DNA from 4 places in the Pseudomonas sp. NPDC078416 genome. Region 1 is predicted to be linked to each of the others. Evidence: predicted binding sites of a transcription regulator. Region 1 holds the regulator's gene; each other region holds the start of a gene.
The links. The regulator FliA, encoded in region 1, starts transcription of late flagellar genes. The targets are predictions, from matches to a motif close to CTAAAGTTTNNNNNNNNNNNGCCGNTAA.

Region 1 (4,622 bases):
TTCGAATTCGTTATCGGTGATTTCGTCCGAGGCAGCGGCTTTCGACGGGGCGGCGGGCGCAACCGGCGCGGCAGGTGCAGCGGCAGCAGGAGCAGCAGGTGCAGCAGCGCCAACGGCCTCCGGCGAGAAAGAGCCTTTGCCGTGCAACTGATCCAGCAGCGACTCGAATTCGTCGTCTGTGATTTCGTCACTGGCCGGTGCGGCAGACGGCGTCGCAGCGGCCGGCGGCGTTACAGCGGCAGGCGGTTGCACAGCATCGACGGCGAACTGGCCTTTGCCATGCAGCTGATCGAGGAGTGATTCGAATTCGGCGTCGGTGATTTCATCGCTGGCCGCGGTGCCGGCCGGTGCAGCGGAAACCGCGGCCGCCGGTGCTGCGGCGACGGGTGCCGGTGCAGCAGCAACAGGCGCAGGCGCCCCTGCCGCTTGCGCCTTGACGGCGTTCAGCGAATCCAGAAGCTGTTCGAATTCAAGGTCTGTGATGTCTTCGGACGGTGCTTCAGCGACCGGTTCTTCAACTACCGGTGCCGCCGCAATTTCTTCTGCCGATGCCGGCTCAGCCAGGCGAGACAGCGCGGCCAGCAATTCAGGCGTGGCCGGGGTGACGCTGGAACGCTCGCGCACCTGACCGAACATGCTGTTGACGGTGTCGAGTGCTTCAAGCACCACGTCCATGAGCTCCGAGTCGACGCGGCGTTCACCCTTGCGCAGGATGTCGAACACGTTCTCGGCGATGTGACAGCATTCAACCAGCTCGTTGAGCTGGAGGAAGCCGGCGCCCCCTTTTACAGTGTGAAAACCGCGAAAAATTGCATTGAGCAGGTCCGCATCGTCCGGCCGGCTTTCCAGCTCGACCAACTGCTCTGACAACAGCTCGAGAATCTCGCCGGCCTCTACCAGAAAATCCTGAAGGATTTCTTCATCGGCGCCGAAGCTCATTGGGGGGTGCTCCTAAAATTAACCGTCAAACCGATCCGGAGGCTGCACTGACGGCCTGCGCGCCTTGCTTTCGTCGAAGCATTGGCGCGCGGGTCCAGCAGCCACTTTCACAGAAAACCTGAAGTCCGAATAAGAATGACCGAATCAGAATCCGAGGCTGGATAGCAGATCGTCAACATCATCCTGTCCGGATACAACGTCTTCACGTTTATCGGCATGAATCTGCGGACCTTCACCCTTGGAGTGAAGTTTTTCTTGTTCTTTTTGCTGACGGAACACTTCCTGGTCGTGCTCGATGCCCGCGAAGCGGTCCACCTGGCTCGCCATGAGCACCAGCTTGAGCAGGTTGCGCTCGACTTCCGTGACCAGTGTGGTCACGCGCTTGATCACTTGACCGGTGAGGTCCTGGTAATCCTGCGCCAGCAGAATGTCGTTGAGATGCGCAGAGACCTCGGTGGTCTCCTTCTCGCTGCGGGTCAGGAACACATCGACACGGCGGGCCAGATCACGAAACTCTTCGGCGCTGATCTCGCGGCGCATGAAGCGTCCCCAATCGGCGCTCAACGACTTGGCATCATCAGTGAGCCCGTGCATCAGCGGCGTGCTCAGCTCCACCAGGTCCATGGTCCGGTTGGCCGCGTTTTCGGTCAGCCTGACCACGTACGACAGCCGTTCGGTGGCGTCGGTGATCTGGGAGACCTCCTCGGCCTGCGGCATGTTCGGGTCGATCTGGAAGTTGACGATCGCGCTGTGCAGCTCGCGCGTCAGTTTGCCGACTTCCTGATACAGGCCGCGGTCGCGGGTCTGGTTAAGCTCATGGATCAGTTGCACAGCGTCGCCGAACTTGCCTTTTTCAAGGCTCGCGACCAGCTCTTGTGCGTGTTTCTTCAGGGTTGACTCAAAGTCACCCATTGTCGAATCTTTGGAATCCATAGCGCCCTCGCAGCGGACATCAGCTATTGACGCGCTCGAATATCTTTTCGATTTTCTCTTTGAGCACTTGCGCAGTGAACGGCTTCACCACGTAGCCGTTCACACCGGCCTGAGCGGCTTCGATGATCTGCTCGCGCTTGGCTTCGGCAGTGACCATCAGCACCGGCAGGCTGCGCAGACGCTCGTCGGCACGTACCTGACGCAACAGGTCAATGCCGGACATGCCCGGCATGTTCCAGTCGGTGACGAGGAAGTCAAAGGCGCCGCTTTGCAGCATCGGCAATGCGGTGAGTCCGTCATCTGCTTCGGCCGTGTTGGTGAACCCAAGGTCACGCAACAGGTTTTTTATGATCCGCCGCATCGTTGAGAAGTCATCAACGATGAGGATTTTCATGTTCTTGTCCAATTCGACCTCCAAGCAGTCTTTAACGCGTTCAGCACCTGAACGCGCGTTCAATCAATACCGGCTCCGAACAGAAAGAGGGATTGAAATCGACCGGGACGAGCGCAGCGAAACCGGATCATCTACGACCCGGTTCGACCGACTCCTGCCGTGTCTCTTCTGCTTCCCGCTCAACGTCTTGCACAGCCGGTCTTACAAGCAAAACACGCAGGCCTCTCGGCCTGCGCCTGATTCATGAACGTGCGCGCCACTCGCCAAGACGACCGCGCAACCGCGCCGCGCATTGGCTGTGCAACTGGCTGACCCGCGACTCGCTGACACCCAGGACCTCACCGATTTCCTTGAGGTTCAGCTCTTCGTCGTAGTACAGCGACAGCACCAGGCGTTCACGTTCGGGCAAGTTGGCAATGGCCTCGGCCAGCGCAGCCTGAAAGCGCTCGTCTTCCAGATCCCGCGACGGTTCGAGGGACTGGCTCGCGCCGTCCTCGTGCAGCCCTTCGTGTTCGCCGTCCTGCAACAGGTCGTCGAAACTGAACAGGCGGCTGCCCAGGGTATCGTTCAAAATCCCGTAGTAATCGTCGAGACTCATTTCAAGTTCGGCAGCAACCTCGTGATCTTTAGCGTCACGGCCGGTTTTTGCTTCGATTGATCGAATCGCGTCACTGACCATGCGCGTGTTGCGGTGAACCGAGCGCGGTGCCCAGTCCCCCTTGCGCACTTCGTCGAGCATTGCGCCACGGATACGAATACCCGCGTACGTCTCGAAGCTGGCCCCTTTGGTGGAGTCGTATTTGGTCGAGACTTCGAGCAAGCCAATCATGCCCGCCTGGATCAAGTCCTCGACCTGCACGCTGGCCGGCAGACGCGCCAGCAAGTGGTAGGCGATTCGTTTGACCAGCGGGGCATAACGCTCGATCAGCTCATACTGGGAGTCTTTGGACGATTTGCTGTACATGCGATAGCCACTTGCTGTCATGAGACGGGCCCTGCGCTGGTGTGATGCACGAGGCGTTCTACGAAAAATTCCAGGTGACCGCGCGGGTTCGCCGGCAGCGGCCAGGTGTCGACTTTCTGCGCGATGGCCTTGAACGCCAGGGCACATTTGGAACGCGGAAACGCTTCGTACACGGCGCGCTGTTTCTGCACGGCCTTGCGTACGCATTCGTCGTACGGCACGGCGCCCACATACTGCAGGGCCACGTCGAGAAAACGGTCGGTGACTTTGGTCAGCTTGGCGAAGAGGTTGCGCCCTTCCTGCGGGCTCTGGGCCATGTTGGCCAGGACGCGGAAGCGGTTCATGCCGTAATCGCGGTTGAGCAATTTGATCAGGGCGTAGGCGTCGGTGATCGACGTGGGCTCGTCGCACACCACCAGCAGCACTTCCTGGGCGGCGCGGACAAAGCTCACCACCGACTCGCCGATGCCGGCGGCGGTATCGATGACCAGCACATCGAGGTTGTCGCCGATGTCACTGAACGCCTGAATCAGCCCGGCATGCTGCGCCGGGGTCAGGTGGACCATGCTCTGGGTGCCCGATGCCGCCGGCACGATGCGCACACCGCCCGGTCCCTGCAGCAGGACATCGCGCAGCTCGCACCGCCCTTCGATGACGTCAGCCAGGGTGCGTTTGGGGGTCAGACCCAACAATACGTCGACGTTGGCCAGACCCAGATCGGCGTCCAGCAACATGACGCGACGTCCCAGCTCGGCCAGTGCCAGTGAAAGATTCACTGAAACGTTGGTCTTGCCTACGCCACCTTTGCCACCGGTCACCGCGATAACCTGTACGGGATGCATGCTGCCCATGTTAATTGTTTACCTTGTCTTGCTTAGACCTAAGCCACATGTCGGGCTGCACGTTCAGTGCCTGAACAATGCCTGGCAGACCATCGATGCAGGAAAATTCCACTGTCATTTTCTCTACCTAGCCCGCGCGCTTGCCGGTGCTGTGATAAAGATCCGCAAACATATCCGCCATCGCTTCCTCGCTAGGCTCCTCCTGCATCTGCACGCTGACAGCCCGGCTCACCAATTGGTGCCGACGCGGCAAATGCAGATCATCCGGTATCCGTGGGCCATCGGTGAGATAGGCCACAGGCAGTTCGTGTGTCACGGCCAGACTGAGCACTTCGCCCAGGCTGGCCGTTTCGTCGAGCTTGGTCAGGATGCACCCGGCCAGGCCGCAACGTTTGTAACTGTGGTAGGCCGCTGACAGCACCTGCTTCTGGCTGGTTGTCGCCAGCACCAGGTAGTTGCGCGCCTTGATGCCACGTCCGGCGAGGGTTTCCAGTTGCAGACGCAGTGCCGGATCGCTGGCTTGCAGGCCGGCGGTGTCGATCAACACCAC
Region 2 (4,622 bases), on a different contig from region 1:
TCGAGTCACCGGCGTGGCAGCAATCCCGCGCCCATACACTGTTGTTGCAGCACCGCTATCTGCCGGACAGCCACACCGAAGCGTTGCTGGGCGAGGTGCTGGAGGAATGGACCCTGACCGAGGGCGGCCTGCGCTATCTCGTGGATTTCGGCAAAAAACAGAACACCGGGCTGTTCCTCGACATGCGCTACGGCCGTGACTGGGTGCGGGCCAACGCGGCGGGCAAGCGGGTTCTGAATCTGTTCGCCTACACCTGCGGCTTTTCGGTGGCGGCGATCGAGGGTGGCGCGGAGTGTGTGGTCAATCTGGACATGTCCCGGGCGGCGTTGAGTCGCGGCCGCGACAACCATCGCTTGAATGGCCACGACCTGAGCAAGGTCACTTTTCTTGGCCATGAGCTGTTCAAGTCCTGGGGCAAGGTGAAAAGCACCGGGCCGTATGATCTGGTGATCATCGACCCGCCGTCCTTTCAGAAAGGCAGTTTTTTGCTGACCAAGGATTATCAGCGGGTGCTGCGCAAGTTGCCGGAGCTGTTGACCCCGGATGGCACGGTGCTGGCGTGCATGAACGACCCGCTGCTGGGCGCAGACTTCCTCATCGAAGGCGTGACCCGCGAAGCGCCGGGGTTGAGGTTTGAACAGCGCCTGGAAAACCCGCCGGAATTTGCCGATGCCGAGGAAGGGGGTGGGTTGAAGGCGTTGGTGTTTCGCCAGGGCTGAAAGGTGACCGCACGACGCGATCTCAGTAGGAGCCGGCTTGCTGGCGAATGCGTTGGGTCAGGCAATGGTGGTGTGACAGACCCACCGCATTCGCGACCGTCGTAACCTCCGATTGCTCCTACAGTTGATCTGCGTCCGACCCGGATGGTGAGAACCCGCACGAACCTGTAAGAGCGCGCTTCAGCAGTGACAACGTGGTTGAGCGCTACGCACTCAACCGCGAAATCACATCATTCAACCCCGCCGACAACACACTCAGGTCCTGACTCGCGGTCTGGGTGCGCTTGACGTTGTCCTGGTTGGTGGTGGCGATGGCGGTGATTTCAGTCAGGTTGCGGGAGATGTCTTCGGCCACTGACGTCTGCTCTTCCGCCGCCGTAGCAATCTGGCGGTTCATGTCGCGGATGGCTTCCACGGCGCTGGTAATGCGTTCCAGCGAAGAGCCTGCCAGCGCCACCTGATCAACGCTTTCCTGGCTGCGTGCCTGCCCGCTTTCAATCGCCTGGGCCGCATCCACGGCACCGGTTTGCACCGAGTTGATGATCTGGTTGATTTCCGCCGTCGAGGCCGCCGTGCGCTGGGCCAGCGTGCGCACTTCGTCGGCGACCACCGCAAAACCGCGCCCGGCATCGCCGGCACGGGCCGCTTCGATGGCCGCGTTCAGCGCCAGCAGGTTGGTCTGCTCGGCGATGCCGCGAATCACTTCGAGCACCTTCCCGATCCGCCCGCTGTCGGTTTCCAGACGACGAATGACGTTGGCGGTGTTGCTGATCTCGGTGCGCATCTGGGTGATCGCTGTGATCGTTGCGCCCATCACCTTGCTGCCTTCCTGGGAACTGCGATCCGCTTCGTCAGCAGCCTGGGCGGCCTGAGCCGCATGGCGGGCGACCTCCTGGGCGGTGGCGGACATTTCGGTCATAGCCGTCGCCACCTGGTCGGTGCGCTCGAACTGCTCGTGGGTGCCCTGGGCCATCAGCGCGGCAATCGCTTTCAACTCGCCGCCGGCACTGTCCAGGTCGGTGGTGCTGCGCTTGAGGCGCGTAAAGGTGTCGGCGAGGAAATCCCGCAGCGTATTCGCCGCGACGGCCAGACGGCCCAGCTCGTCCTGGCGGGTGATGCTGACGCGGTCACTGAACTTGCCCTGACTCAATTGCGCGACGTATTCGATCAGCATACGGATCGGGGCGACGATGTTGCGGTTGACCACCCACAGGGTCAGCACGCCCACCAGCAACGCCGAGGCGAGCATGACCAGCGTGCCGATGAGAATGGTCCGGTCAGCCGTGCTGCTGAGGATTTTCGATTGCTCGTCACTCTGTTTGCGCAGGCCGGCGACCAGGCCGGTCATCTGCTCGCTGGCGGCACGGTCAACGCCTTTGACGGCCATGTCACCGGCGACCGGGTCACCGCCGGAGGCGATGTAAGCGTCACGACCTTTGCGGTAGGCCACGCCGAGGGTGCGGTGCTCATTGCGCAGCGCATCAACCTGGGTTTTGGTCGCCGAGTCCAGCCCGTCCATTGCACTCAGGCTGCCGAGGGTGTCCTGCACCTGACGTTCCTGGTCTTCGAACTGCGCCCAGAACTTGTCGCGATCGGCTGGCTGCTTGCCCCGCAACAGCACGTTCTTCCACTCCTGCACCTGAACCTTGAATTGCAGGTTGGCCTGATCGACCAGTTGCGAGGCGTGCAACGGCCCTTCAAGCAGCCCGCGATAGGCGTGAACGTTGCTGGACAGGAACTGGAAACACGCGAGGGCAATCAGCACGACCAGCACAAGGCTGCCGCTGAGCAGCGCGAGGATCTGCGATCTCAGGGATTTCGACATACGAGGATCTCAAAAGGGAGGACAACCTGCTCCGAGGATCACCCGGAGTTTTTTTGCGGCTTGCCACATCCCTGTGCCATCGCGTCGGAGCGGTCCGAAAACGAGGCGCCTGCACAGAGTGATTCGACCCCGCGCAGGGCTTCTTGAAGGGCGGCCCGGCGGATCCGACGGACGGCTGAACAGCACCAGCGGCGAGGCCTTCAGCCCAATCAAACGGCTGTCTAAACGTGTCGAGCAGCATTCGGATGAATAGGCATAACGCAGTGATCATTCCCGCTGACCGAACACCTGGGAGGGCCTGCGCAACACCGGATCGAATGGATTGATCTTCTGGCTGATCGCCGTGGCCTCGCGCTTGAGCATGTCCACCACGGTGGGCATGCGGTCTGCACTGAGGCGGTCACTGATGGTCGCCACGCTCAACGCCGCCACCGCCCGGCCATCACGGTCGAGAATCGGCACCGCCAGCCCTGCCATGCCTTCCAGCACGCCGGTGTTGCGCGCGGCGTAGCCGGTACGCCGGACGGTGTCGATTTCCGAACGCAGCATCACTTCGTCATAGAGGTGAAAATCCCGCAGGCGCGGCAGGTTGTAGCGGATCACCGTTTCACGCTCTTCTTCCGGCAGAAACGCCAGGATCGCCAGACTGCCCTGCCCGACGCCCAGCGCCACGCGGCCGCCAATGTCGCCGGTGAAGGTGCGGATCGGGTACGGCCCTTCGCTGCGGTCAAGGCACACCGCATCGAAACCGCTGCGGGCCAGCAGAAACAACGAGTCCCCCAACGAGGCCGACAGGCGCAACAGGCTCGGCCGCACCACGTCCCGCAAGTTGCCGGACTGCCCGGCGCGCGCTGCCAGGGCGAAGAACTCCAGGCTCAGTCGATAGCGTTTGCTGCGCACATCCTGCTCGACCATGCCCTCATCCATCAGGCTGCGCAGGAGGCGGTGGGTGGTCGGCTGCGACAGCCCGACCTGCTGCGCCAGTTGCGTCACCCGTTCGCTACCGTCCGGACAATCGCCCAGCGCCCGCAGCACTGCGAACAGGCGAGAGACTGCGCCAACGCCCGTTTCTTTCTTACCCGTCTTCCGCTCAGTGGAATCCATTTAGCACCAGCCCCTATTTCTTTTCGCTGAATGAATGAATCGGAAAAAACTACTCACTCAATGAAATTGCTCGTTGAGCGCATCCTAGTCTTGGGCCTAGGATCGGTCCACAGGGCGATTTGAATAACAGCGGCAGCCGACACCGATCGAGCGCCAGCGTCCACGGCCACACGCAGCACTTCTCTTCGCATCTGCCCATAAAAAACGCACGCCTTCGGTGTGCACGAAAAAAGGTGGAACGCAGCCATGGCTTTTCTTCAACTCCAGGCACTGTGCAAGCGCTACGGCCCCGTCGATGCGGTCGTGGCCACTGACCTTTCCGTGGAGCAAGGCGAATTCGTCTCCCTGCTCGGCCCCTCCGGCTGCGGCAAAACCACCACCCTGCAAATGATTGCCGGCTTCGTTGATGTCAGCGCCGGCCGCATCCTGCTGGACGGCCGCGACATCACCCACGCCAAACCGGCCAGTCGCGGCCTCGGCGTGGTCTTTCAGTCGTACGCGCTGTTCCCGCACATGACCGTGCGCGACAACGTCGCCTTTGGCCTGAAAATGCGCAAAGTCTCCGCCGCCGACATCGAGCGCCGCGTCTCCCGCGTGCTGGAGCTGGTGCGCCTCACGCCCCATGCCGAGCGTTACCCCCGCGAGCTGTCCGGCGGACAGCGTCAGCGGGTGGCCCTGGCCCGCGCGCTGGTGATCGAGCCGCCGGTGCTGCTGCTGGACGAGCCGCTGTCCAACCTCGACGCCAACCTGCGCGAAGAGATGCAATTCGAAATCCGCCGCATCCAGCGCGAAGTCGGCATCACCACGTTGATGGTCACCCACGACCAGGCCGAAGCGCTGTCCATCAGCGATCGCGTCGTGGTCATGCAGGCCGGGCGCATCACCCAGATCGACGAGCCGTACCACCTCTACGAACACCCGCGCACGCGCTTCATCTCAGGCTTCGTCGGCAAGGCCAATCTGCTGCGCGGCGA
Region 3 (4,622 bases), on a different contig from region 1:
CCCTGGGTAGGTGATGTAGCGGTAGGCGATTTCATAAATGCCATCACTTACGAACTCATCTTGTTGAAGGTAAGCGGTCACCTTATCGCTAGTTCCAGGATTTGGGATTGGAAAGGCTTGCGTAGGGCCAACTGCTTCGCTATTAAGTAACAGCTGATATGCGTCACCACTTCTAACGAAGTCCGGCACATCAAGGATGACGACCAAACCATTCTCGAGTTCGCTGGTTAGCAACAAGCCGTCCGACTCAGCTGCTGGAATGGACGGGGAGGCGAGGCGTTCACTATTCATTAATTTCTCCATCGAACACACCTCTACGCTTTCATTCGCAGAGAGAGTGCAAATTAAATTAGTCGTCCAGACCAAAAAATACTCCACCGATGGTGGTAACTATTTATCGTCTTTCAATAATCAACTAATAGAGTTCGACAAATCCTGTCAATGCCCCAGGCCCGCTTCAAACTCAAAAACCACACGCTCCAACGATTTTCAGAAATGTCCTACTTAAATCCTGATACCAACAAAAAGGCCCCGGCAGACGATCTGCCGGGGCCTTCGCATAACCCGTCAATCACTCAGCGGTTAAAGCGCTCCACCAATGAGTATTGCGTGTTGGCGGTCTGGGTCAGCTCCGCACTGAGCGTGGCCGAGCGACGGGCTTCGTCGGAGGTCTGGTCGGCCAGGTGCGCGATGGTGCTGATGTTGCGGCTGACCTCTTCCGCCACCGAGCTTTGCTCTTCGGTGGCGGCGGCGATCTGCGTGGTCATGTCGGTGATGTTGGCCACTGCATCGCTGATGCCCACCAGCGCCCTGTCGGCTTCCATGACCTGCTCGACACCTTCTTCAGCCTGGCGACGCCCTGTGTTCATGGTCTGCACCGCGTTGGTCGCCGTCTGTTGCAGCTTGGCGATGAGGGCGTGGATCTGGCCGGTGGATTCGGTGGTGCGCTGCGCCAGTTGGCGGACTTCATCGGCGACGACGGCAAAGCCACGACCCATTTCGCCCGCGCGAGCGGCTTCGATCGCCGCGTTGAGGGCCAGCAGGTTGGTCTGGTCGGCGATGCCTTTGATGACATCGACAACGCCGCCGATTTCATCGCTGTCCTTCGCCAGCTGAGTTACGGTCAGGCCGGTTTCACCCACCGAGGCCGACAGACGCTGGATGGCTTCGCGGGTGTCGCTGGCAATCTCGCGGCCTCGGCGGGTCAGCTCGTTGGCCTGCTGGGTGGCGTCAGCGGTGCGCTGCACGTGATTGGCCACTTCCTGGGTCGTCGCGGCCATCTGGTTGACAGCGGTGGCGACCTGCTCGGTTTCGACGCGCTGACGTTCCAGGCCGGTGGAGCTGGCCTGCGCCAGGGTGTCGGACTGACGCGCCTGGGCATTGAGGTGTTCGGCAGTGTCCTGCAGCCGGGTGAGGCAGGTCTTCAGGCGCGCTTCCTGGCTGAGGATCGACATCTCCAGCCGTGCTTGCGCGCCACGACTGTCGGTGTACATCTGCGCGATCAGTGGGTCGGAGGTGGTTTGCTCGGCCAGCCGCAACAAGCGCTTGAGGCCACGCTGTTGCCAGCTCAACCCCAGCAGGCCCAGCGGCACGGACAGCGCGGCGGCGAGCAGGAAGCCCCAATGGGAATTCAGCCACACACCAATCAAAAAGCTCACCTGGCTCACCAGGATGAATGGCAGCCAGTCCTGCAACATCGGCAGCCATTTGTCGCGGCTTGGCACTGCACTTTTGCCGCTGTTCAGGCGTTGATAGAGTGCTTCGGCGCGACGCACCTGTTCAGCGGTCGGCTTGATGCGCACGGACTCGAAGCCCACGACCTGCTTGTTCTCGAAGACCGGTGTGACGTAAGCGTTGACCCAATAATGGTCGCCGTTTTTGCAACGGTTCTTGACGATGCCCATCCACGGCAAGCCCTGCTTGAGCGTGGCCCACATGTGTTCGAAAACCGCCGATGGCACGTCTGGATGGCGCACCGTGTTGTGCGGCGACGTGATCAGTTCATCCTGGGAAAAACCGCTGACTTCAATGAAGGCGTCGTTGCAATAGGTGATGACGCCGCGCGCATCGGTGGTAGAGATCAACCGTTGCTGCGCCGGGAAGGTCCGTTCGCGTTGAGTAATGGGCTGGTTATTTCGCATGAGCTATTCGATCCAGGAAGGCTGTGAACGGTTATCGGCCCGAAGCGAAAAAAATTAAGCTTTTGTGAACTGCTTCATATTTCGGGTGTCTTCAAACACGCTTACCGGTCGAACATCGGATAGGTGAACAGGCTGAAATGCAGCAGGTTTAGGCCAAAGTGGGTGAGCACGGCAGCAGGCAGGCCGCCCAGTCGATAAGCCACTCCGTAACCTGTGCCTGCGATGCCCGCGAGAAGCGCCCATTCCCAGCCAGCGCCGAGGTGCGCCAGGCCGAACAATGCGGACGCCAGCACGATTGCGAGGGCGTCGTGGCAGGGCAGAGGTTGCAGCCATCGTTTCAGGCTCCCTTGCAGGTAACCCCGAAAAAACAGTTCCTCGGTCAGTGCGACCAGCAGCAGGTTGTTCAACGCCCAGATGCCCGTTTGCTCGGGCCACTTGGGCGACCAGCCGACGACGCCCAGCAGCAGCGCTGTTGATAAACATGCTGCGGCGGTGAAGGGAAGAGCAATGCTGGTGACGCCCAGCCAGCGTCGTGGACCAAACGCGATAAACACCCAAGGGCAGGCGATTGCGATCCAGACGCCGATGAGGGGCTTGTCGAGATTCAGGTACATCGAATAGGGCGCGGCCTCGGGGCTGAGGCGCACGCCGGCAATCGCCCTTGTGCTAAGGAAACCCGGCCACCAGTGACTGGCCAGCCCCGCTGCGACGGCGATAAACAGGGCGTGGCCGAAGAGGCGCACGGCGCGGTGCTGGAAATGGCTGACACAGATGGCGGCCATGATCAGCAGGCCGAACGTGACAACCACGGGCACGCTCAACTGGCCGTAGAGCAGCGCCAGGCAGTAGCCGAGAGAGAGCAGAAAGAGGGTTGTCCAGCGTTGCACCGACATGAAGTCGTCCTTGAGCGTCGGAATAGACTGGCGATTTTAACGTTGATTAAACGCGTGTGTATGTCAGATCAGCAGGGAGCTGGTCCGATTGTTTCGTGGATGCTGGGCGAAGGTAGTGTAGGGCGTTTCTGATGACGAGGGATTTGGGTTAGACGCTGGCAATTTGCGTTGAGGCAGACGACGCCTTCCCGGCTAAAGCCGGTCCCACTAATTGCACGCGGTGTGCCCGTAGGACCGGCTTCAGCCGGGAAGAGGCCGGTTTGAGCACCATTGATATTGCGTTGTGGCATCTGACGCCTCCCCGGCTAAAGCCAGTCCCACTGACAGCGAGACCGGCTTCCGCCGGGATGAGGCTCAGGACGCAATCAATTGCCGCAACACGTAGTGCAGAATCCCTCCCGCCTTGAAGTATTCCACCTCGTTCAGGGTATCGATCCGGCACAGCACGTCGATGTTTTCCTGCTGGCCATCCTCACGGGTGATCTGCACCGCCAGGCTCATGCCCGGTTGCAGAGTGGCGCCGGTGAGTCCGGTGATGTTGAGCACTTCCTTGCCGGTCAGGCCCAGGGTTTTGCGGCTCTCGCCAGCCTTGAACTGCAGGGGCAGCACGCCCATGCCGACCAGGTTGGAACGGTGGATGCGCTCGAAACTCTCGGCAATCACCGCTTTGACGCCCAGCAGATTGGTGCCTTTCGCCGCCCAGTCGCGACTGGAGCCAGTACCGTATTCCTGCCCGGCAATGACCACCAGCGGCGTGCCTTCTTCCTGATAACGCATGGCTGCGTCATAGATCGGCAGCTTCTCGTCGGTGGGCACGTGCAGCGTGTAGCCGCCTTCTTCGCCGCCGAGCATTTCGTTGCGAATGCGGATGTTGGCGAAGGTGCCGCGCATCATCACTTCATGGTTGCCACGCCGCGAGCCATAGGAGTTGAAGTCCTTGTACTCCACGCCCTTGCTGCGCAGGTAGCGACCGGCCGGGCTATCAAGTTTGATGTTGCCGGCGGGGGAGATGTGGTCGGTGGTCACCGAGTCGCCCAGCACCGCCAGCACGCGAGCCTGCTGCACGTCGGCGATAACCGGAAGCGGACCGGCGACGTCCTCGAAGAACGGCGGGTGCTGGATGTAGGTCGAGTCCGGCTGCCAGACGTAGGTCGCCGCCTCGGGCACCTCAATGGCCTGCCACTGCTCATCGCCGGCGAACACCTCCGCGTATTCCTTGTGAAACATGCCGGTGCTGACGTTCATGACCGCGTCGGCGATCTCCTGCTGGCTCGGCCAGATGTCACGCAGGTACACCGGCTTGCCATCGCTGCCTTTGCCCAGGGGTTCGCTGCTCAGGTCGGTGCGCACGGTGCCGGCCAACGCATAAGCGACCACCAGCGGCGGGGAGGCCAGCCAGTTGGTTTTCACCAGCGGATGCACGCGTCCTTCGAAATTGCGGTTGCCCGAGAGCACCGACGCGACGGTCAGGTCCGATTGCTGAATGGCTTTTTCAATCGGGTCAGGAAGCGGTCCGGAGTTGCCGATGCAGGTGGTGCAGCCGTAGCCCACCAGGTCGAAGCCCAACTGATCGAGATACTGGGTGAGA
Region 4 (4,622 bases), on a different contig from region 1:
CCGAACCCCACGCCAACCTGATCGACCGCTACCTGGTGGCCGCTGAGCACGCGGGGATTCGCCCGCTGTTGCTGTTGAACAAGTTTGACTTGATCGACGATCAGAATGCGCCCGCGCTCAATGCGCTGCTGGCCGTTTATCGCACGCTGGGTTATCCGGTGCTGGAAGTGTCGGCCCACCACGGCGACGGCATGCAGCAATTGCAGGACCAGCTGGATGGCCACATCAGTGTGTTCGTCGGCCAGTCCGGCGTTGGCAAATCTTCGCTGGTCAACAGCCTGCTGCCGGAAGTCGGCACGCGCGTCGGGCCGTTGTCGGAGTATTCGGGTCAGGGCACGCACACCACGACCACCGCGCGCCTGTTCCACTTCCCGCGCGGCGGCGACTTGATCGACTCACCGGGCATTCGTGAATTCGGCCTGGGCCACGTCAGCCGTGCAGACGTTGAAGCGGGCTTCATCGAGTTCAACGACCTGCTCGGTCGCTGCCGCTTCCGCGACTGCAAACACGACCGCGAACCCGGCTGTGCGTTGTTGCAGGGCTTGGCAGACGGCCGCGTGCAGCAGCAGCGAATGAACAGCTATCGCTCGATCATCGCCAGCTTGCCGGAAAGCAGTTACTGAGGCACGCCGCCCGATGCGGCGCTGGTGTCCGAGATCAACTGTGGAAGCCGGCTTGCTGGCGAACACGATGGATCAGTTACGCTCCCGTGCCCTACCTGCCGCGTTCGCCAGCAAGCCGGCTCCTACAGATTTCGCCGTTCCAGATGAAACGGCTTAAGAGCAAAAACAAAAACGCCGCGATCATCGCGGCGTTTTTGTGTCTGTAACCCAAGCATCAGTTCTTGGTTTCTTCGATCTTCAACTGGCCCTGATCGAAGATGTTCAGCTTCTGGCGGATTTCGTGGGGCTGGGCGTAAGCCTGTGGATCAACTGCAGGTGTGGAAATCGACGCCCCCGGCTGATTGGCCGGTACGGAAGCGCCAGGTACTGTCGATGGCGCAGCGGCTCCGGGCGCATCCGGCGTTTGCGGTGCTCCACCTGAATTCTGCGCGCCTTCGATCCGCTGCTGCGCTTTCTTGGTCATCACCACAATATCGATGCGACGGTTGATCGGGTTTTGCGGGTGCTCCTTGTCATACAGTGCCGAAGAAGCATAACCCACCACGCGCGCCACCTGCTGATCCGGATACCCACCCGCGAGCAGCGCACGGCGAGCAGCATTCGCTCGGCCGGACGACAGCTCCCAGTTGCCGAAGCCGTTGTTGCCGACAAAAGGCGTCGCGTCGGTGTGACCGCTGATACTGACCTTGTTCGGCACCGCTTTGATCGTGTCGGCCATGGCCAGCAAGATGTCTTCGAAATAGGGTTTGAGCTTCGCACTGCCAATGTCGAACATCGGGCGGTTTTCGGCGTCCGTGATCTGGATGCGCAAACCGTCCTGAGTGATCTCGAACAGAATCTGGTCCTTGAACTTCGCCAGTTGCGGATTCTCGTTGATCTTGGTCTGCAACTCTTGCAGCAGCATCTCCAGACGGTCCTGCTCGACCTGCTCGGCGGCGGCGTCCTGCTGATCCGCGTCGACCGGCACGCGATCCGGCGAAGGCGTGGATTTCACCTCCGGGTTCAGCGTCTGGTCAGGGGACATTTCCGGCGAACCGCCCAGGTCAATGACATAAGGCGAGCCGCTATCGGAAAAACCGACCGGGTCCTTGAAGTAACCCGCGATGGCGAGCAGTTGCTCGGGTGTGGCCGACGACATCAGCCACAGCACCAGAAAGAACGCCATCATCGCCGTCGCGAAGTCGGCAAATGCGATTTTCCAGGCGCCGCCGTGATGCCCTCCGCCGTAGCGCTTGACGCGCTTTATGATGATCGGCTGATTATTTTCCATGGATCAACGACCGCGGACAGCTTGTTCCAGCTCGCTGAAGCTGGGGCGATGGGCCGGATACAGAACCTTGCGGCCGAATTCCACGGCCAGCGAAGGCGGCACGCCGGACGCCGACGCGACGAGCGAAGCCTTGATCGATTCATAGACGTTCATTTCTTCCTTGGCATCGTGGGCCAGGGAAGTGGCCAACGGGCCGAAGAAACCGTATGCCGCGAGAATACCGAAGAACGTACCGACCAGCGCCGCACCAACGTGCATGCCGATCGCGGCCTTGTCGCCAGAACCCAGAGAGGCCATGGTCACCACGATACCCAGTACCGCCGCAACGATACCGAAACCTGGCATGGCGTCGGCGACACCGGTCACTGCGTGGGAAGGATGCTCAAGTTCTTCTTTCATGCTCAGCAGTTCCATGTCGAACAAGCCTTCCAGCTCGTGGGGCGCCATGTTGCCGGAGGACATGATGCGCAGGTAATCGCAGATGAAAGCGATCATGCGGGTGTCTTTGAGCACGCCAGGGTACTTGGCGAAAATCGGGCTGTTCTCGGGCTCTTCGATGTCGCCTTCGATGGCCATCATGCCTTCGCGACGACTCTTGTTGAGGATCTCGTAGACCAGGCCCAGCACTTCGAGGTAGTAGCCGTGGGTGAACCGGGTGCTGAACATCTTCAAGGACTTCTTGATGACCAGCATGGTCATATAGCCCGGGTTGGCTTGCAGGAATGCACCCAGCGCCGCACCGCCGATGATCATGACCTCGAAAGGCTGGATCAACGCAGCGATCTGACCGTGGGACAGTACGTATCCGCCGAGAACGCTCGCGAAAACGACGATGATGCCGATAATTTTTGCCATAGGTAGAAAATACTTACTGAGTCGGGTTCATGGTCATTGTGCGAGAAGCGCTTGAAACTCTTGTCCTGCTTATCGGCATGAATGCGCCAGACTATAGTCAGATCACAGGAAAATGCTGACCGATGCGTGGCGCAGGACGTTGCGTCCATAAGGGCCAGCATGATGCCAGTATCTAACATCGATCTAACCTCCCAGCCGTACGGGTGTTGTGAATGCAATCAGATAAAGCTTCTTCGCTACCTGTCCCGCGCACCCTGGATAACTGGATTAAACAGCTCGACGGCATCGCCTTGCCCGTGCCTGCGGTGGCGTATCAACGCGTGCAGGCGGCACTGACCGACAGTCGCCGCTCGCTGCGCGATATTGCCGATCTCATGCAGGACAGCCCGGCGCTGGTGCTCAACGTTTTGCGCGAAGCCAACCTGAACAGCCCGGCCACGGCCCAGCCTGCGGAGAGTCTTGAAGTCGCCATCAACCGATTGGGGCTGGCGCGCACCGAAGCGCTGTTGGCGCGACTGCCCAGTGTCGATGCACGGGATATCCCGGTGGCGCTGCGTCAAATCCAGATGATCAGTCAGCACGCCATGCAACAGGCTTACGGCCTGTTCGCCAATCAACTGGCCCGGCTGTGGCAGGACATCCATCTGGGCAGCCTGTTGTTCCTCTCGCCGCTGTGGCCGATGGCGCTGGCCCACCCCAAACTGCTGGAAGAATGGGAGTTGCGGGTTATCCACAAGGGCGAGTGCGCAAAGGCTGTGGAAAACACGCTGTTCGGCGTGCGACTGGTTCATTTGTGTCAGGCGCTGGCGCTGCACTGGCGCCTGCCGATCTGGGTGACCCAGGGCTACGACCTGCTGACCTCCCAGCAACGCAATCTGGTGAGGGTGCTGCGCATCGCCCACAGCAACGGCGATCCGCTTAAACAGCAACAGCAACTCGACGCCGATTTGCCGCTGCGGCGCTGGCTCAACCAGCCCGCCAATACGATTTTGCTGGCCAACGGTCTCGCGCTGTCGGCGCACCAGGCCTGGGACACACCGCACAACCTGCGCTGGCAGCTGCTGACCAGCCTGTATCTGCAACAGTCACTGGATCATCTCCAGCAGCAGGTTCACCAGAACGCAGTGGCGAGCGCGCGTCAGCATTCCGGCCCGGACATCTGGCACCCCGCACAGGCTTTGCTCTGGCCATGGAATAACCGTCGGCTACACAAAGGCTTGCTCCCCGCGCCGCCACCCTCGCCCGACGCCTTGCAGCTGTGGCGCAAGCACTGCGCCGATCTGTTGAAAGAACCCGGCATTTTCATCAACGCGATACACCTGACCACCTGCGCCCGGGATGCTCTGGTAGCAGCGGGCATGCAGCGGGTAGTGTTGCTGATGACCGATCGCAAGACCGACAGCCTGCGCGTGCATCAGATCGCGGGCGTGGACAAGTCGGCCGCTGCGTTGCTGGTCCCTTACAAGGACAGCACCGTGCTGCAACGCCTGCTCGCCCAGCCCACGCAGTTGCGTCTGACGCCGGCCAACAACGCTCAGTTTTCGGCGCTGCTGCCGCCGCAACTGCGCAATCTGTTCAGCGGCGAAAACCTGCTGATTCGCTCACTGTCCAGCAATGGCCGTGTGGTGATGATGGTGGTGGCCGACCAGGGCGGTGGGCCGTTTTCCGAAGTCTCCGTACAGGCGTTCGGAAAAACCGGTCAGTGCATCGAGAAAGCCCTCACCACCTTTAGCCATCGCAATGGCTGACGGCTGAGCTACAATTCGCAACCTTTTCGCGATCCGGAGACGCTAGATGTCTGCCTTTTCAAGCTTGCCGCTGGTCATCGAGCCCGCAGACCTGCAAGCACGCCTCAGCGCGCCAGAGCTTATTCT

Region 2: ACQKEN_RS12155 (methyl-accepting chemotaxis protein) is a predicted target of FliA. The motif match lies at 2,721-2,748, and genes of this name have one in related genera.
Region 3: ACQKEN_RS20480 (methyl-accepting chemotaxis protein) is a predicted target of FliA. The motif match lies at 2,173-2,200, and genes of this name have one in related genera.
Region 4: motA (flagellar motor stator protein MotA) is a predicted target of FliA. The motif match lies at 2,818-2,845, and genes of this name have one in related genera.

What each region holds. Positions count from the first base shown of each region.
Region 1 covers NZ_JBNNGV010000004.1:8,181-12,802, reverse strand. Annotated here, with positions in the region: gene ACQKEN_RS06820 (chemotaxis protein CheA) at 1-939, opposite strand, end outside; gene ACQKEN_RS06815 (protein phosphatase CheZ) at 1,084-1,872, opposite strand; gene ACQKEN_RS06810 (chemotaxis response regulator CheY) at 1,892-2,266, opposite strand; gene fliA (RNA polymerase sigma factor FliA) at 2,508-3,251, opposite strand; gene fleN (flagellar synthesis regulator FleN) at 3,248-4,081, opposite strand; gene flhF (flagellar biosynthesis protein FlhF) at 4,200-4,622, opposite strand, start outside.
Region 2 covers NZ_JBNNGV010000010.1:123,385-128,006, forward strand. Annotated here, with positions in the region: gene ACQKEN_RS12150 (class I SAM-dependent methyltransferase) at 1-719, shown strand, start outside; gene ACQKEN_RS12155 (methyl-accepting chemotaxis protein) at 925-2,544, opposite strand; gene ACQKEN_RS12160 (IclR family transcriptional regulator) at 2,812-3,648, opposite strand; gene ACQKEN_RS12165 (ABC transporter ATP-binding protein) at 3,895-4,622, shown strand, end outside.
Region 3 covers NZ_JBNNGV010000028.1:19,706-24,327, forward strand. Annotated here, with positions in the region: gene ACQKEN_RS20475 (hypothetical protein) at 1-291, opposite strand, end outside; gene ACQKEN_RS20480 (methyl-accepting chemotaxis protein) at 576-2,141, opposite strand; gene ACQKEN_RS20485 (CPBP family intramembrane glutamic endopeptidase) at 2,243-3,034, opposite strand; gene acnA (aconitate hydratase AcnA) at 3,389-4,622, opposite strand, start outside.
Region 4 covers NZ_JBNNGV010000001.1:559,923-564,544, reverse strand. Annotated here, with positions in the region: gene rsgA (small ribosomal subunit biogenesis GTPase RsgA) at 1-623, shown strand, start outside; gene motB (flagellar motor protein MotB) at 838-1,893, opposite strand; gene motA (flagellar motor stator protein MotA) at 1,897-2,748, opposite strand; gene ACQKEN_RS02470 (HDOD domain-containing protein) at 2,961-4,496, shown strand; gene rhdA (thiosulfate sulfurtransferase) at 4,543-4,622, shown strand, end outside.